One region of the Exiguobacterium sp. s145 genome, then DNA from elsewhere that is predicted to be linked to it. Evidence: riboswitches for the same ligand, from Rfam matches in the RefSeq annotation. Region 1 holds a riboswitch; each other region holds the start of a gene.

Region 1 (4,684 bases):
CGGTCAGCGGTTGATCGTGTTCATCTATCGCAATCAAGCTGTGCATCGCACTGCTGAAGGCGACGAACTTCGGTTGCTCGGTCGGATGTTGTTTCGTCATCAACCGGATGCTTTCGAGCACGGCATGGAAGATCTCTTCCGGATCCTGCTCCGCCGTCGAACGATTCGGCGTGTGCAGCGGATAACCGACGTTCGTTTGTCCGACGACTTCCCCTTTTGTCGTAAAGAGTACGGCTTTGGTGCTCGTCGTCCCGATATCAATCCCTAGCATGTGTTCAGTCATGTGGTTCGACTCCTTTCGTCATCAGTTGTTGCGATTTCCATAAATCCTCAACTTCTTGCACATCATCGAAGTTCTGATGCAGCGAAGCAATCATTCGTTTGCGGTCGCCGGTCTCGATTGCTTCGATGTAGAGGGCGGGCATGGTTCTCGAGAATCCGGTCAAAATCTTCTATATCGTCTTCGATTCGTTGACGCATCGACAGCAGGATGAAGCTTTCCATGACAGGTTTGAGATTCTGCCACATCATGCTGACGTATCCGTGGTCAATTGACCGGATAATTGTTTCATGGAACAAAACATCCTGATAGGAAAATTCATCTGCGTCTTTGTATTTGACGGCAATTTTCATCATTTCGAGCACCTTGCTCAGTTCACGAACCAGGTCCTTTCGATCCATCTTAACGATCCGCTCGAAGACGAACGTCTCGATTAACAGACGGACATCGTAAATTTCCTGGATGTCTTGTTTGGACAGTCCGACGACGACGGCGCCCATGCGTTCCAACCGGATGATGCGTTCTGACGCCAATACCTTCAGGGCATCCCGGACAGGAGACCGGCTGACGGAAAAATCAGCAGCCAGTTTGTTTTCGGATAGGACGGTACCGCTCTCGATCTTGCCGGAAATGATCCGCATCCGCAGTTCATGGGCGACACGATCACCGGCGGATGCTTTTGATAACCATTTAATCGGGTATAAAAGATCAGACATAAAAAACACCCTCTTTGTCGAATAAGTATACTTGTATACAAGTAGTATAAACGAGGAAAACTAAAATGCAAGCGCTTTAATTAAATTGTCATCTTTATCAAAATTACGGCTTTTCGATGTGATAGGCTAGAGAACGAAAGCGTAGAACAGATCGGAAGACATCAGTCAGATGGAGGGATAAAATGAAAATTTTAGTAGTCGGTGCCGGTGCCGTCGGTGGTTATTTCGGGGCACGATTGGCGGAAAAAGGGGAAGACGTCACATTTTTAGTCCGTGAACGCCGGTTTGAGGAATTGCGTGCGGGACTTCAGGTCAAGAGTCTGCATGGAGATATTACCTGTTCTCCGCGTCTGATCCGGACCGGAGAAAAAGGAACGTTTGATGTCATTCTTTTATCGACCAAGGCCTATCATCTGGAGCAGGTGTTAGAGGACATCGAACCGTTCGTCGCAACCGATACATATATTTTGCCGTTGCTAAACGGAATGGCCCATTTAAAGCAACTGGAGCAACACTTCGGAGCGGAACGTGTGCTGGGCGGACTCTGTTTCATCGAATCAACGCTTGATGGAAAAGGACACATCGTACAGACGAGTCCGTCCCACCATCTGTTATTTGGTCCATTGCCGGGAACGCGGACAGACCGCTTGGAAGAATTGAAACAGCATTTGACCGGAACAGCGGCTCCGATCAACTATTCAGATACGATTATCCGCGATATGTGGAATAAGTATCTGTTCATCACGACGTTTTCCGGTGTGACATCCTTGTTCCGGTCTTCGATCGGTCCAATCCGTTCGCAGGAACAAGGCATGAGGATGATCCGCCGCCTGGCAACGGAAGCGAAAGCGGCGATGGAACGGCAAGGGGCGATATTCATTGAAAACATCGAGCAAATTCAGGAAAAACAGATACTGCAGATGAACGAGACGATGAAATCTTCACTTCAGCGAGATATTGAAAAAGGTAATGATGTCGAGTCCGAGCACCTTTTTGGAAAACTATTGATGACATCAGATATAAAGCGTTATCCATTACTTTTGTCTGTTTATCTCAACCTACAGATTTATCGTTCCATTAGAAGTTAATTGGTTTCAAATAAAAATGTACTGAAAGAGTTGTTCTATATAGTCTGAATTGTGTTGACAATTCAGAACAGGGTTGGTACTGTTATGAAAAATTACATTCTTATCCAGAGAGGTGGAGGGACTGGCCCTTTGAAGCCTCAGCAACAGGTCGAAAGATACTGTGCTAATTCCTGCGGGTGTTGTACCCGATCGATAAGCTTCCTTTGATTGTCGACCGACGCACCCATGCATGTGGGTGCGTTTTTTTTTAGTTTAAAGAGAAAAAGAGGAGTGTGGAGGAGCAATGAAAGAAGGAACGTTTCGGCGGAAAATGGAATCCCGGCATATCGTCATGTTGTCACTCGGCGGTGTCATCGGGACCGGATTATTTTTAAGTACAGGCTATACGCTCGAGCAGGCCGGTCGGGTCGGCACGATTTTATCTTACCTGGTCGGAGCGCTGGCGATTTATCTGGTAATGCTTTGTCTAGGGGAGCTGGCGGTACATATGCCGGAGACGGGTGCCTTTCACAGCTACGCGACGAAATATATTGGATCCGGAACAGGCTATACCGTCGCCTGGCTTTACTGGCTGACTTGGACGGTCGCGCTCGGTTCGGAATTTACGGCAGCCGGTTTATTGATGCAACGCTGGTTTCCGGATGTTCCGGTCTGGCTGTTCAGTGCTTTATTCGTCGTCATGATTTTAGGCATCAATGTCTTGACGGTCCGCTTGTTCGCGGAAGTTGAATTTTGGTTTTCTGCCGTCAAGGTGCTGACGATTTTAGTGTTCATCGTCTTAGGAACAGCAGCAATCGTCGGATTCTTGCCCCTCGCGGACGGCTCACAAGCACCGCTTCTCGCTCCGTTGACGGAGGGGGGCCTGTTTCCGAACGGAGCGTTCGCGATCTTGATGACGATGCTTGCCGTTAACTTTGCCTATTCCGGAACAGAGTTAATCGGGATTGCAGCAGGTGAGGCGGTCGATCCGAAACGGACGGTTCCTCTCGCCATTCGAACAACAGTCTTCCGGCTCGTCTTATTTTTTGTCGGGACGATCATTGTTCTTGCGATTCTGTTACCAAATGATTCAAAAGGAGTGCTTGAAAGTCCATTCGTTGCTGTGTTTGAACGGATCGGTCTTCCGTTTGCAGCAGACATCATGAACTTCGTCATTCTGACCGCGATTTTGTCAGCAGCGAACTCGGGTCTGTACGCCGCATCACGGATGTTGTGGTCTTTATCCGATCAACGGATGATTACGCCGTACTTTTCTAAATTAAATGCGAGCGGAGTGCCGACACGTGCCGTTCTCTTCAGTATGCTCGGTGGTCTGCTTGCCCTGTTCTCCAGCGTCTATGCACCGGGTTCCGTCTACATTGCGCTTGTCTCGATCTCGGGACTGGCAGTCGTCGTTGTCTGGATGAGTATCAGCGCCTCACAGTTCATGTTCCGCAAGCGCTATCTGCAAGAGGGGCATGATCTAAACGATTTGGTTTACCGGACGCCCTGGTATCCGTTTGTACCGATTCTGTCGTTTTTAATGTGTTTGGCTTCATTGATCGGAATCGCCTTTGATCCGACGCAACGGGTCGCCCTCTATTTCGGGGTTCCGTTTATCGCGGTCTGTTACATCGTTCATCATCTGACAAAAACATCATGGAAACGGAGTGTGGAAGATGTCAAAGAACAACAATCCAGTTGAACAACTGTTAAAAGAAAAACCCTATATTTTATTGGACGGAGCACTGGCGACGGAACTTGAACGCCATGGGAGAAATCTCGATGATCCGCTTTGGTCGGCCCGGGTACTGCTTGAAGAACCGGAACAGATTCACCGCGTCCATGCGGATTATTTTAAAATCGGGGCGGATTGCGCCATCACGTCCAGCTACCAAGCGAGTGTCGCCGGCTTCAGCAGCCGGGGGATTAAAGAAGAGGAAGCGATCGAGCTGATGAAACAAACGGTCTATCTGGCACAGCAGGCACGTGCGGAAACCGGACCGGCAGCGGATCACGCTTTGATTGCGGGATCGATTGGTCCTTACGGTGCCTATCTCTCGGACGGATCCGAATACATCGGTCATTACGGAGTCGACGATGCGCAACTTGAAGCTTTCCACCGTCCTCGTCTGGAAGCGTTAATCGCGGCAGGGGCGGACGTGTTGGCATTTGAGACGATTCCCTCCTTGCAGGAAGCGAAAATGCTGTTCCGGCTGCTCGAGGAGTTTCCGGAACAATCGGCCTGGCTTGCCTTTTCCCTGCGTGACGCAACACACATCAGTGAAGGAACACCGTTGAGTGAATGTATCGAAGCGTTAGGAGATCATCCGCAACTGGCGGCGATCGGCGCGAACTGTTTTCCGGCATCGATTGCGACAGAGTTCATCACGACATTAAAACAACTGACCGATGTCCCGATTATCGTCTATCCGAATTCCGGTGAGCAGTATGATCCGGTCAGCAAGACCTGGTCCGGTGAAACAGTGTGTACAGCGTTTGAAGACATTGCTCCGGAATGGTATGCCGCAGGTGCCCGGTTAATCGGCGGATGTTGTCGGACGACACCGGAGCAGATTGAGCGGATTCAGCAAAAGGTGACAATCGGTTAACCGGAATTC
Region 2 (4,684 bases), on a different contig from region 1:
ACTGCAGCGTTTCGCGGACAATCGTTTTTTGGTCGTGGTCAAGCGTTGCGACGTGGTAGGAGTCAAGCAGACAGTAACTGCGCTTATCTGCTGCACCAATCGTCCGGTACAAATAATCCGAACAGATCGGTGGGACGACATGATCCTCGGCAGAATATAAAATAAGCGTCGGAATTTGAATCGTCGCGAGGTGTGGTCGCGTCTCCTCAATCAATCGTAACAGTTCCGAAGCGCAGACGGCGGGGACAAGATCATAGATGATTTCAAAAGCCGACTGTTTGATATCAGGGACACTTTCCGGAAGATAGACCGGACAATCGGTGAACGACAAGGCTTCGTAGGCAGGGACGGACAAGGCGGCATTGATGGTGATGATTCCTGCGACCGGGAGTCCTTCAGCGGCAAGTGACAGGGCAAGTGTCGCGCCCATCGATTGGCCGACGATGAAGACGGATTCGCATCGTCCCGCCAATTGTTCAAAGCCGTCCCGGACGCTCTGCTTCCAGTCATCGGCCGTCGCCGCTTCGAATTCTCGCAGATCCGTCCCATGCCCGTGCAGGCGTGGCGCATGGACGGAAAAACCGTGTGCTGCGAACTGTTCTCCTACAGCCCGAACACTTTGCGGCGTTGCATTAAAACCATGACAGAGCAAAATGCCGACGGATCCGCGTCCTAAGGAAAAGGCTTCGGCACCCGGTATAACAGGATAAACCATACTCATCATCTCGTCCTCCATTTCAAAAATAAAAACCCGTTTGGCTTTGGACGCAAACGAGTTTCTCGTGTGTATCATCCAAAGCAATTGCTTTGCTGGTCGGAGCACCTTGCCGATCGGCAGGTTGCCGTGGAGTCCTAGAGCCAGGTCTCTCGTCCACTCTTGATATATCGTATAGGAATTGTCGGATTAATCATTGAGAAGATGATAGCATTGACGGAAAGGGATTGTCAAACTCTCTTTATACGGCGTCGAAGAGCTTTCGGGAATCCGTCCTGTCCCGGGTTGCTGATCGATATGGGTCATATGGTTTATTTTTGAAAATATGGTTGACCTTTAAAAGATCTTTCTGTAGTGTAAAAATTAGTTTTACGACATAAGTTCAACCGGCAACAATACACATATGAATTTCATACCGCAACACTTATCCAGAGAGGTGGAGGGACTGGCCCTACGAAACCTCGGCAACAGACTCATTATGAGCACTGTGCCAATTCCATCAGACAATTGTCTGAGAGATGAGTCGAGTGGATTCTGCCATTGTGCGGATCCAGGTCTCTTCTTGTTTCTTAAGAAGAGACCTTTTTTGTATTTTGAAGGGGGAAAAAGTGGTGATTACATTCAAAAATGTAAAAAAAATCTATGAAACAAATGATCAATCGATTGCTGCGCTGAATGGCGTGGATCTCGAAATCCGAAAAGGCGAAATCTTCGGCGTCATCGGTTTCAGTGGAGCCGGGAAAAGCTCCTTATTACGTTGCGTCAACCTGCTCGAACGGCCGACATCCGGCAGTGTGACGGTCGATGGACAAGATTTGACGACACTGTCGGCGAAGCAGTTACGGGAGGCGAAGCAACACATCGGGATGATTTTTCAGCACTTCAACCTGCTGGATTCGAATACAGTATTTGCGAACGTCGCTAAACCGCTCGTCTTAAAAGGTGTCAAAAAAGATGAGGTCGAGCGGCGGGTCACGGAACTGCTGGAGTTCGTCGACTTGGCGGATAAAGCTGATCACTATCCGGATCAGCTATCAGGCGGACAGAAACAACGGGTCGGGATCGCCCGGGCACTCGCCACCCAGCCATCGGTCCTGTTATGTGACGAAGCGACATCCGCTCTTGATCCGCAAACGACCCAACACATATTGCGTCTGCTGAAACAAATCAATCAGGAATACGGCATTACGATTTTACTGATTACCCATGAGATGGGGGTCATCCGTGAAATCTGTGACCGGGTCGCCGTCATTGAAGCCGGTCAGCTGATTGAATCAGGGACCGTGTTCGATGTCTTCTCGAACCCGCAGACGGCAACGGCGAAAAACTTCGTCCGCTCCGTCATGCAGGATGAGATTCCGGCCTCGGTTCAAAAAGTCATCGATCAACGGGATGCCGGCCATCACATCTACAAAATCAACTTCCTCGGGGCAGGGACGGGACAACCGCTCTTATCGCAGGTCGCAAAACGGTTTGATGTCGATCTCAACATCCTGCACGGCAGCATTACGGAACTGCAAAACATTCCGTTCGGCAGTCTGCTTGTTGAACTGATTGGCGACGCGACGGAAATCAAGCGGGCATTACAATATATCGATCAGTCGGATGTCATCGTCGAGGAGGTGCTCGCAGATGCTAGTTAATTACACGGACATCTGGACTGCTTTTCTGCAGACGTTGACGATGGTTGGACTGTCATTACTCTTTTCGACATTGATTGGTTTACCGCTCGGGATTCTGCTTGTCGTGACACGCAAAGGAGCGTTGCTCGAACGAATTCCGTTCTTCAATGTCCTAAGCGGCATCGTCAATATCTTCCGGTCCGTTCCGTTCATCATTCTGCTCGTGGCAATCATTCCGCTGACCCGTTTAATTGTCGGATCGTCAATCGGAACACAGGCGGCAATCGTTCCGCTCGTCTTTTACGCGGCACCGTACATTGCCCGCCTGATCGAAAGTTCGTTGCTTGAAGTCGATACCGGTGTCCTTGAGGCAGCGGAAGCGATGGGGGCGACACCGTTGCAGACGATTTTCCGTTTTCTGTTGCCGGAAGCGCTCAGCTCGCTTGTTCTGAACCTGACGATTGCGACGATTGGTTTGATCGGCGCATCAGCAATGGCCGGGGCGATTGGTGGCGGTGGACTTGGTGACTTGGCGATTACTTACGGTTACCAACGGTTTGATACGACGGTCATGATCATCACGGTCGGAATTCTCGTCATCTTGGTTCAAGGGTTACAGACGACAGGCAATCTGTTAGCACGAAAAATTCGGAGACACTAAACAACTACAAATAGAGAAAAAAGGGAGAGATGAAAGATGAAAAAAGGTTTAGCGATTGGTGCAGCATTAACGACGGTATTGTTTGCGGGATGTGCCGCTTCCGGAGAAGAAGATCAAAAGACGGTCAAGCTCGGAGTCAGCGGTTCTGATACACAAGTCTGGGAATACGTCGCGAAAAAAGCGAAGAAAGAGGGCATCACGATTGAACTCGTCAAGTTCTCCGACTACGTCCAGCCGAACCTCGCCCTGGCGGAAGGGGAGATTGATGCGAACTCCTTCCAGACGGTCTCTTACTTTAACGCCTTCAAAAAAGAACATAAGTTAAAACTGTCGCCGATTGCGACGACGGTCATCGCGCCGATGGGGATTTATTCGGATAAGGTCAAGGACGTCAAAGACATTCCGGTTGGCGGAAAGATTGCCGTTCCGAACGAAGCGACGAACATGGGTCGGGCATTGCTGTTGTTGCAGGAAGCCGGCTTGATTAAATTGCCTGACGACTTTGACGGCAACGGCTCCGTCGATAAAATCGTCGAGAATCCGAAAAAACTGAAGATTGTCCCGGTCGTGGCCGGTCAGACACCACGCGTTCTGCCGGATGTCTCAGCCTCGATCATCAATAATGGAATCGCCGTCGATGCCGGCTTTAACCCGATCAAGGATTCGATTCTCCATGAAAACGAGACGGCCAAACCCTACATCAACATCATCGCGACCCGGACGGAAGACAAAGATAAAAAGACGCTCAAGAAAATCGCCTCGCTGTACCAGCAGGATGACGTCGCCGCCTTCATCAAAAAAGAGTACAAAGGCAGCACGATTCCAACGTTCGTCCCTCTCAGCGATATCGGAGAATAACCAAAAACCAAAAGGAGCGTGACCCAAATGACGATTCAGACGATACGGGAAAACCTGACACAAACGATTGAACAGGATATTGAACAAAAACGCGAGTCGTATCTCGAGACAAGCCACCGGATTCATGCGACACCCGAGATTGGGAACGAGGAATATTTTGCGTCACGTCATCATGCGGAACGGCTGACGGCGGAAGGATTTACAGTCGAACTTGGTGTCGCGGGACATGAGACGGCATTCCTCGCCCGGAAAGTTTCGGATAAACCGGGAGCGACGATCGCTTTTCTCGCTGAATATGACGCGTTACCGGGGATTGGTCATGCGTGCGGGCACAACATCATCGGCACGACGAGTGTCGCGGCAGCGATTGCGCTCAGCAAGGTCATCGATGAGGTCGGCGGCAGTGTCGTCGTCCTCGGGACACCGGCGGAAGAGGGCGGACCAAACGGCAGTGCGAAGGGCAGTTTCGTCAAACATGATCTGCTGACAGGGATTGACGCGGCTTTGATGGTTCATCCATCTGGACAGACCCGGATCACCGGTTCGTCGCTTGCCGTCGATCCGCTCGATTTTGCCTTCACCGGCAAACCGGCACACGCGGCGGCTTCACCGGAAGAAGGAATCAATGCGCTTGACGCCGTCATTCAATTGTTTAACGGGATCAACGCGTTACGGCAACAGTTGCCGAGTGATATCCGGATTCACGGCATCATTACGGATGGCGGAGATGCGCCGAACATCATTCCCGAGTACGCGAAGGCCCGCTTCTTTATCCGGGCGACGACACGCGAACGGCTGAACGCGGTGACGAAGAAAGTCAAAGCGGTT
Region 3 (4,684 bases), on a different contig from region 1:
AGACGGCACAGTGGGTCGCTGAAATTGTCGTCCTGAAAAATGATCAACCGATCATCGACGAGTTGTTCACCAAAAATTTACGGGCCTTGATTGAAATTACGATCTCACGACCTGATAATGATCCGGCTGCGATGATTGTGACGCCGCTCGAATCAACTCCCTTAAGTGAAGGGGTATCGTATCTGTTCAAAGGAAAGATGGTCATGATGAAAAACGACTTGTCGGAATCCATCTTACGCGAAGTCGTCGAGGATCATTTCACCGGTGAAGCCTTGATTCAGGAATACAAAGACCGACGTTCGAAACGCGGCGCACATATTACGAGTATCGCAAAAGAAACGTTTAAACAGTACCTCCACGAAAATCCAACCATCTCTTAAGGACGTATCGTTTGATCTACGATATGATCCGCGACATTGATGCGGTCAATTTCATACCGGTCGGAGAAACGAATATAGTTCGCACATGCATTCTTCAGCGGTGTCCGGTAACTGAAGCTATCATCAATCGAGGATAATGCCGCTTTGATTGTATGCGAGTGACAGACGATCAACAGGCGTTGTCCCCGGTATTTTTCTGTCAGTTCTTCAATTGCCGAAAACACCCGCTGTTGGATTTCCTGTTCGGTTTCAAGTCCCGGTACACGTTCCGTATCATTCGCTTGGACGGCTTCATAGATTCCGGCGACGGGCTGTCCTGACGCCAATCCAAACTCCCGTTCGACCAACCGGTCATCCGTCTCCGTCACATCCAGTCCGACGGAACGTCCGATGATTTCTGCCGTCTCGACTGCCCGCGATAAGGGGCTCGAAATCAAGACGTCCCATTGTTCTTCCGCCAGATACGCAGCACTCATTTCAGCCTGCCACCGTCCGGTTTCATTCAGCGGAATATCCTCCCGTCCTTGAATCCGTTCGTTTAAATTCCAATCCGTCTGACCATGACGCACTAAACAAATTTCTGTCATTTCACTGTCTCCTTCAAAAGAAATATGACTGATTGTATCATGTTTTCTTTTTTAATGAAGGGTCTCCCTGGGCGGCAACGCCAGGACTTGACAGCTGAACGCTTCAATCCGTTCCAGCAACCGCTCGATTTTGAGCGGGTTTTCCGTTTGGGCAAAACTCGCCAGTGAATGTGTGCCGTTCGGGAAGGAAAACAGTCGGACATCCGCTCCGACATCCGCTCCTTTTTCCACGAAATGCAATGCTTGCGTAAACGGGACAATCGGATCTTTTTTCCCGTGCAGCAGCATGATCGGCGGCGAGTCCGCCCGTAAGTGCGTCACCGGCGAGACCCGTGTCATAAGTTCCCGCCACTCTTCCCTGCCACCCCCGTAAAACTTGATATGGGCAATCCAGGTTTGAATGAACTTGAACAGCAGGAAATTCGTTGGAGGATACAAGGCAATGACACCGCTGATCAACGGCAGGCGTTCCATTTTTTGTTCGCCGACAAATTCCGTCGGAGCGAGTGCCGTCGTCAGCATCAAGGCGGCTCCGGCTGAATCTCCCCACAGCACCATCCGTCCGCGCATGATTTGTAAATCATTCGCCTCTTGATTCAAGAAACAGAGTGCGTCCCCTACGTCCTCCAGATTATCCGGAAAATAGCTGCCGTCTTCGAATAAGCGGTAATCGATGCTGCAAACGGCGATACCGAGCTCGAGGAAACGTTCCATGATTGGTGTAAAACAAAAGACATCATCCCGGTTTCCCCTGACGAAGGCTCCCCCATGCGCATAAATCGCGACCGGGAAAGGACCGTCCCCTGGAGGATAGTATAAATCCAGCTTCAATTCTTGGGTGTGAACGGTTTTATACACAACCGTCCGCGGCGCGAGTTGGACTTCTGACAGCGGAAGAGCCGGTTCTGTCCATCGTAATAACGCACCGTAGTTGTTCCAAATGCTTGCTCCGGCCGCAGCCGTCGTTAAAATCGCTGCCCCTCCCATCAGCCAAGCGGTTTCCCGTTTCACCTCATCACCTCCGAAATTTCCTCTCGATTTCTAATCTTATTAGTCTTTTACCCGATTTATTTAGAAGTCGAACGTCTTCCCTGACTGGTACTTGACGCTTGGTTTCGGATTCGTTATAGTGAAAAGGTTCAAATCGGAATAATTACGTTTTAATATTTTTTTGGAGGGTTTATTCATATGAAAAAATTACTTTCAGCTTTCACGGTCGCCTTTGCAGGAGCTGCTTTTCTTGCTGCCTGCGGTTCTTCCGAATCCACTCAGGATGCGGCCGACCAAAATCTCCGTGTGTATACATCGACATTCGCTACCGCGGCAATCGCCAAGGAAATTGGCGGAACCGATATCGACGTCAAGATGATTGTTCCACCCGGTGCCGATCCGCACTCGTACGAGCCGACGTCTAAACAACTGACAGAAATCGCACAAGGCGATCTGTTCCTCTTAACCGGTACGACGCTTGAACCGTACTCCAAAAAAATCAAAGCCAGTCTTAAAGGCAACGATGTTCGTTTCGTCGAGACGAGTAAAGGAATCGACTTACTCGAAGCAAACGCCACGCTTCATGAACATGAAGGACACACCGACGAACATGCGGCAGAAGAACATGATCACGGCAAATTTGATCCGCATGTCTGGCTCGATCCGAACAATGCCAAAGTGATGGCTCAATCAATTACGACGGCACTCGCTAAAGAAGTACCTGCTAAAAAAGCAACGTTTGAGAAAAATCTCACCGCTTTTAATAGCAAGGCCAATAAGCTTGATCAAAACTTGCAACAGGCTGTTGATGAAGGATCCAAAAAAGAATTGCTCGTCACCCATGCCGCTTACGGATATTTAGCAGAACGCTACGGATTCTCGCAATTGCCGATTGCCGGTATCTCTCCGTCGGACGAGCCTTCGCAAAAACAACTGGCGGCGATCGTCAAGGAAGCCCAACTTCACGACTTGAAGTATATCGCTTTCGAAGAGACGGTTTCACCGAAAGTTGCCCGTGTCATTCAACAGGAAATCGGAGCGGAGGCCATTACGATCCACAACCTCGAGTCCGTCACGAAAGCACAGCAGAAGGCATCGTATTTTGAGTTGATGAATGAAAATGTCGCGACTCTCAAACAAGCACTTCAGTGAAGTAGTGTTGACATGCAGTAAAAGATGCGTTACGGTAGAAAACGTATTTCAGACAATTAAATGACTTCTTTTTATCGCGAGAGACGGAGGGACTGGCCCGATGATGTTTCGGCAGCGGACGATTAAATCGTACTGTGCCAAATCCAGCAAGCTGCGGCTTGAGAGATAAGAAGAGCGTCTTTTTCAGTAAAGACCTCCTTCTTTCTTGCGAAGGAGTCTTTTTTTGTACTTGTAGAAAAGGAGTGGTTTGATGAACGAAACGATTACACCGAATAAATGGGCACTTCTACCGTTACTTGTCTTTTTAGTTCTTTTTATCGGTGCCGGTATTTTTTACGATGACTTTTACAAGTTTCCGATTCTGATTGCGGCTTTGATTGCCTTGATTTTTGCGGCGGTCACAACAAAAGGCGGTATTAATCAGACCGTGGAACGGATTGCAGCAGGTGCAGGAAATCCGGACATCATGATTATGGTCTTTATCTTCTTGCTTGCCGGTGCCTTTTCCGGAACGGCCGATGCAATCGGCGCGATCGAAGCAACCGTCAATGCGTCATTAACATTTTTACCTCCGTCCCTCCTGATGAGCGGACTGTTCATCATCGCCGCCTTCATCTCGATGGCGATGGGGACTTCCACCGGTACGATTGCGGCACTCGCTCCGATTGCCCTTGGAATCCATGAAGCAACCGGTGTCAATGTTGCGATTGCGGCCGCCGCTGTCGTTGGTGGCGCAATGTTCGGCGACAACTTATCGTTCATTTCCGATACGACGATTGCAGCCGTCCGGACACAAAAAACCAACATGCGTGATAAATTCCGAACCAATTTCCTGATTGTTTTGCCGGCAGCTATTCTGACTATCATCATCCTGGCATTTGTCTCAAGCACAGGAAATGTCGTCGAAGCGAAGGCGTTTGAGTTTTATAAACTGATTCCGTATCTGTCCGTCATCATCCTCGCCTTGTTTGGCGTCAACGTCATTCTTGTTTTGATTGGTGGAACCGTTTTAACAGGTATCATCGGGATGATTGACGGCAGCTTCGGCTTAAGCGGTTTTGTCCTATCCATGTCTGACGGCCTGATGGGAATGGCGGAAATCTCGATTTTGACATTACTGATGGGTGGTCTCGTCAGTCTGATCACCTTTAACGGTGGGATTGCTTACCTGAAAGAAACGCTGACGCAAAAAATCTCTCAACGTCGCGGCGCGGAATTCAGCATGGCAGCACTCGTCAGTGCGACGAACCTCGCAACAGCGAACAATACGATTTCGATTCTTGTCGCCGGTCCACTGGCAGCAGAAATCGCCGATACGTATGACATCGACCGAAAAAAGTCAGCCAGTATTCTTGATATCTTCTCTTGCGGCATCCAAGGTATCATTCCCTACGGCGCCCAGTTGCTGATTGCCGCGGAATTGACGAAAACGGCCTCTCCGGAACTGATTCCTTATCTGTTTTATCCGTTCCTGCTGTTCGTTTGTGGATCTCTTGCGATTCTTTTCGGCTTCCCGCGTCGGAAAACATCGGACGCACGTCAAAAAAATGTTTCATAACAAACAGACCCGTCGCA
Region 4 (4,684 bases), on a different contig from region 1:
ACCGCGTCGTTCCGAAACATCGGTGATTTCCGGTTGGAATGTATCAAGGATCGTTTGTTTGTCCGCATCCGTCAACGTGTACGTATCGACCAGTTCTACCGGGAGCTTCGAGACATCCCATTGTTCGTACAGGACACCACGTGAAACGAGAAAAGCAGATACCTCGTTTTGATCCGTATACCGTTCGTTTGTTTTTTGGAAAAGTACTGTTGCCATTGTAAATTCCTCCTTTTAATAAATCGCCTGTCGGCACGTTTGCAGTTTTAAAGTGTAGCTGAACAAAAATTCAAAGGCTTCCAACTGTTTTTTGGCTTCAAAAGCAGTCGGTGCCCAGACGGTGATCCCGTGATTGCGAATCAAAACGGCGCCGCTTTCGGTCCGGATGTGTTTGGCAAAGTCAGCGGCAAGAGTCGGGATGTCGGCATGATTCGTGATGATCGGCACGATGACTTCCGCATCTTCTTCCCAACGGCCGAGTGCTTTGATGATTTCCTGACCGCGGAACCGGATTTCCCCGCGGTCTCCGTACAGTTCCGAAATAACGTTGTTGTCGACGGTATGGACATGAAGCGAGCAGCCGGCTGTCGTCCGGTTAAACACTTCGACATGCAGCAACGTCTCGGCGGAAGGACGTCCGTTTTGCTCGTCGCCGATCAATTGACCGGTCGCGTCGACATGGACAAAATCGTCCGGCGTGTCTTGCCGTTTATCTTTCCCGCTTGCCGTCACAAGAAATTCCGTCGGACTGCTGTTTGTCCGAATAGCGAGGTTACCGCTTGTACCGGGAAACCAGTCCCGCGCTGCGAACTCTTGTTTGATGGCGCGGAGTTCTTCGTATCGTGTCAAAAATGTCATGCGTACACCTCCGTTGTCTGCAGATGATCCACAATGTCGTAAAATGTTTCAAACGGCGTGTACGGAATACCGTGCTGTTCGCACAGCGTAATCAGATAATCGCGGGCATAGACATGATCCGCTTGTTTCGCTAGTTCAAAATCCGTCACGGAGTCACCGATCGCGACGATGATATCGCCATCCTGCTTGAGCTTCCGGGCAATCGACGTTTTACAACACCCGCATTGATTGTTGCATGCTGCATCGCAAGTGTGCGGCCACTCAATACGAATCGTCTCCCCTCTGAAGTCACTGCCGTTGCAGTAAATCGCTTCATCTGTCAGTAACTCTTGAAGAATCGGTTGGACAAAAAAGTCGATTCCGCCGCTGACGATCGCAAAGTCAATCCCGTTCGATTTGGCAAAGGCGAGTAAGGTCTTAAAGCCGGGACGGATGACAGCCCGCTGTTCCAAAAAATCAATATAGTCCTGTTTGCGATCCGAGGGGAGCAACCGGAACATCTGTCCGACACCGGACTGGATGGACAATGATTGATCGAGGACACCTTTTTTCAACGGTTCAAACGCTTCCGGGGGAGCGAATTCTGTCATCAACGCAATGATATTGTCGTGTTCAGTCACGGTCCCGTCAAAGTCACATAAAATCCGGATCGTCATTTCGTAATCCCCCAGGCGTCGAGGGCGACCCGAAGCTCTTCCTGCCGCGTTGCGGCACTCGTCAAAGATTCACCGGCAAGTGCTGCGTCGAGGGCCTGACGGAAAGCGAGCACACCGGCCGCCGCGCCCTGCGGATGACCGTGAACGCCGCCACCGGCATTGATGACGGAATCAGTCCCGAAATCATGAACGAGCTGAGCGACGAGACCGGGATGAATGCCTGCCGAGGGAACCGGAAGAATCGTCTTCGTTTCTCCGATCCGTGTCGCTTCGACGGCAATTCCGCGCGCCAAGTCTTTGGCGAGGGCGACGTTTCCGTAAGGCGACGGGAACAACGTCAAATCGGCACCGGCCAGCCGCGGTAAAGTCCCTAGTAAAACAGGGGCTGCAATGCCGTATTCGGGGCTTGCGATTAAGGCTCCGCTTAAGGCCGGATGATTAAAGATCGGAACGGAAATGTCCGGATCAGCCGCCAATTCGCGCAGGACATCGAGTCCATATGTAAACGTATTGAGCAGGAAAGCGGTCGCACCGGCTTCGATCAAACGTTTCGCCTGATCCTTTAAGCCGAAGACGGGACCACTCAACGTAATCGCGTAAAGCGCCCGTTTGCCGGTTTTTTCATAATGGGCATTCAGGACTTCACGTCCGATCCGTGCCCGGTCAAGTGCCGGTGTCAACGGATTGTCGTATAGAATCTCATCATCTTTGACGAGATCGATGCCGCCCGCGAGCTGCGCTTCGAGTTGTTCCCGCAAAAAGGTGAGGTCCCGACCGATGACGCCTTTAAAGATGCTCATCAACAGAGGACGGTCGTGGACTTGAATCAATTGACGGACGCCCTCGATGCCGAATTTGGCGCCGGGGAAGTCAGTGGTGAATGAAGCCGGAAGCTGTAAATCTGTTAATTTGATTTGTCCGTCGAGCGACAGTTTGCCGAAGACTGTCGTTAAGATTGCTGAAAAGTCACGGGAGACGTTGTGTTCCGGATAACGGATCGTGATGTAGCCTTTTCCGTCGTGTTCTTCCGTATGAACAACTTGTCCTTTGAACGATTCAAGCTGCTGTTGTTCCAAATGATTTAAATCGGTCCACGAACCAACGGTCAAACCGAGCGCGATTTGTTCTGCCCGTTTTGGTAACTGATCCGTCGTTCCGAGTTGGTAGGTTGCGGTAATATACGTCATATCGACTGTCTCTCCCTTGTTGAAGAATACAAAAATGGTCCCTCGTCAATGACAAGAGACCATGAAAAATTGCGCGTGGACTCTTATCTGTCAGCGTAATAGCTGCAAGAATTAGCACCGTGCCAAGTGGTCGGTTGCTGCGACATCGTAGGGCTCGTCCCTCCGTCTGCTCTTGATAAGAATTGGATGAAATTGTGAAATCTAATTGCAATTTTTACATGAGATTCGTCACTTGTCAAACTATATTTTGAAAATTTATTTTTTTGAAAATACTTCTTCTATAGACGGTTCCGTTTTTGAAGCCACTTCACTAAAAAATGGAATTGACAGACGGCTAGCAACGCACGTAGTATTCAAATCAACATCAATCACACGACAACTACATATGACTCTTATCGTGAGTTGGCAGAGGGAATTGGCCCGAAGACGCCGCAGCAACCGACCATCCGGCACGGTGCTACATCCAACAGACATTCGTCTGAGAGATAAGAGGACGGAATATTCTGCCGCGCCTCTTTTCTTTGACGAAAAGAGGCGTTTTTTCGTGTGATCACCAAGGAGGAAAACAGAATGGGGTATCAAGCATTTACAGTACAGGACGCGATTGAACGGGTCCGGACAATTGGTTTGATCGGCAATGAACCGGTGACGGCAGAAGAAATCGGCGACGGGAATTTAAATCTCGTTTTCCGGATTCAGGCAGGAGAAAAACGACTGATTTTAAAGCAGGCGTTACCATATGCGAAAGTCGTCGGCGAAAGCTGGCCGCTGTCGCTCGAACGGGCCTGGATTGAACAATCGGCCCTAAAAGAATTCGCGAAAGTCGCCGTTCCGTTCGTCCCGCATGTCTACCATGCGAGCAAAGAAGAAGCATTCACAGTGATGGAAGATTTGTCGCACCTGACAATCGTCCGGGGCGGACTGCTTGAAGGGGAGGAGTATCCGTTGCTCGCGGAACACATCGGTTCGTATTTGGCGCGGACGCTGTTTTATACATCGGATTTTGCACTTGGACCGGTCGCAAAAAAACAAGTGGCGCGTAACTACTATAATCCGGATCTCTGTGATATCACGGAAAAATTAATCTTTACGGATCCGTTTTATGACGCGGAAACGAATGCGATTGAAGCAGGACTCGAAGCGGAGGTCGCCCGGATTTGGAACGACGCGGAGCTGAAACGGGAAGTCGCGAAGCTTGAAGCATTGTTCATCACGAAGGGCGATGCGTTATTGCACGGGGACTTACATACCGGAAGTATTTTTGCTTCAGCCGATGAAACAAAAGTCATCGATCCCGAGTTCGCCTTTTACGGACCGTTCGGTTTTGATGTCGGACAATTCATCGCGCATCTCTGCTTTGCCGCGTATCCGAACTATGCCGAGTTGCGGGAAGCACGGGTCAAGGATATCGACACGTTTTGGCTGACCTTTGCTTCGACGTTCAAAGCGTTATGGGAACGGGAAGCCGCCGAACCGTTCCGTTCAGCGGACGGGCTTGTTGACGATGTCCTCAGCACGATTTTACAGGACGCACTTGGCTTTGCCGGTTGTGAATTGATCCGACGGACGATCGGACTCGCACCGGTCGCCGACCTTGAGAGCATCACTGATGAAACAGAGCGACTCGAGCGGAAACGGCATGCGTTACGTCTTGGAGTGGCACTGATCAAACGCCGGACCGAATGCAAGACGTTCACTGATTTACGAAACTTCGATTTGACGGAGGAACTCAGCCGATGAGCCGATTCGTTCAGAGCATCATCTATGAAAACCGGACGGTGACGATTTTGGATCAGACCCGTCTTCCGGAAGAAGAACATTATGAAATCATTCATGACTTGGCGCAGGCGATTGACGCCATCAAACAATTACGGGTCCGCGGCGCACCGGCCATCAGTCTGTTCGGCGGATTCGTCCTCGTTCAGGAAGCGTTTCGGACGACAGGGACGCTGACTGAAGCAAAACAGGGGCTGTTGACGGTGTCGG

The links. Region 1 has a riboswitch for S-adenosylmethionine ahead of KNQ07_RS11700 (amino acid permease). Riboswitches for the same ligand answer to the same signal wherever they lie in the genome.
Positions count from the first base shown of each region.
Region 2: it holds a riboswitch for S-adenosylmethionine, as region 1 does, so the genes downstream of both, KNQ07_RS06105 (methionine ABC transporter ATP-binding protein) here and KNQ07_RS11700 (amino acid permease) in region 1, are expected to answer to the same signal.
Region 3: it holds a riboswitch for S-adenosylmethionine, as region 1 does, so the genes downstream of both, KNQ07_RS10395 (Na+/H+ antiporter NhaC family protein) here and KNQ07_RS11700 (amino acid permease) in region 1, are expected to answer to the same signal.
Region 4: it holds a riboswitch for S-adenosylmethionine, as region 1 does, so the genes downstream of both, KNQ07_RS15430 (2,3-diketo-5-methylthiopentyl-1-phosphate enolase) here and KNQ07_RS11700 (amino acid permease) in region 1, are expected to answer to the same signal.

Region 1 is NZ_JACSMV010000015.1:65,091-69,774, forward strand. Features, by position in the region: gene gntK (gluconokinase) at 1-283, opposite strand, end outside; partial or broken gene KNQ07_RS11690 (GntR family transcriptional regulator) at 276-996, opposite strand; gene KNQ07_RS11695 (ketopantoate reductase family protein) at 1,179-2,084, shown strand; SAM riboswitch class I at 2,182-2,283, shown strand; gene KNQ07_RS11700 (amino acid permease) at 2,368-3,768, shown strand; gene mmuM (homocysteine S-methyltransferase) at 3,743-4,675, shown strand.
Region 2 is NZ_JACSMV010000004.1:61,521-66,204, reverse strand. Features, by position in the region: gene KNQ07_RS06110 (alpha/beta hydrolase) at 1-721, opposite strand, end outside; SAM riboswitch class I at 784-887, opposite strand; SAM riboswitch class I at 1,137-1,240, shown strand; gene KNQ07_RS06105 (methionine ABC transporter ATP-binding protein) at 1,327-2,358, shown strand; gene KNQ07_RS06100 (methionine ABC transporter permease) at 2,348-2,998, shown strand; gene KNQ07_RS06095 (MetQ/NlpA family ABC transporter substrate-binding protein) at 3,035-3,856, shown strand; gene KNQ07_RS06090 (M20 family metallopeptidase) at 3,884-4,684, shown strand, end outside.
Region 3 is NZ_JACSMV010000012.1:68,616-73,299, reverse strand. Features, by position in the region: gene KNQ07_RS10415 (YwpF family protein) at 1-380, shown strand, start outside; gene KNQ07_RS10410 (histidine phosphatase family protein) at 377-967, opposite strand; gene KNQ07_RS10405 (alpha/beta hydrolase) at 1,019-1,978, opposite strand; gene KNQ07_RS10400 (metal ABC transporter solute-binding protein, Zn/Mn family) at 2,156-3,109, shown strand; SAM riboswitch class I at 3,178-3,281, shown strand; gene KNQ07_RS10395 (Na+/H+ antiporter NhaC family protein) at 3,360-4,667, shown strand.
Region 4 is NZ_JACSMV010000030.1:7,123-11,806, forward strand. Features, by position in the region: gene KNQ07_RS15415 (1,2-dihydroxy-3-keto-5-methylthiopentene dioxygenase) at 1-216, opposite strand, end outside; gene KNQ07_RS15420 (methylthioribulose 1-phosphate dehydratase) at 232-855, opposite strand; gene KNQ07_RS15425 (2-hydroxy-3-keto-5-methylthiopentenyl-1-phosphate phosphatase) at 852-1,511, opposite strand; gene KNQ07_RS15430 (2,3-diketo-5-methylthiopentyl-1-phosphate enolase) at 1,508-2,698, opposite strand; SAM riboswitch class I at 2,779-2,880, opposite strand; SAM riboswitch class I at 3,088-3,190, shown strand; gene mtnK (S-methyl-5-thioribose kinase) at 3,269-4,438, shown strand; gene mtnA (S-methyl-5-thioribose-1-phosphate isomerase) at 4,435-4,684, shown strand, end outside.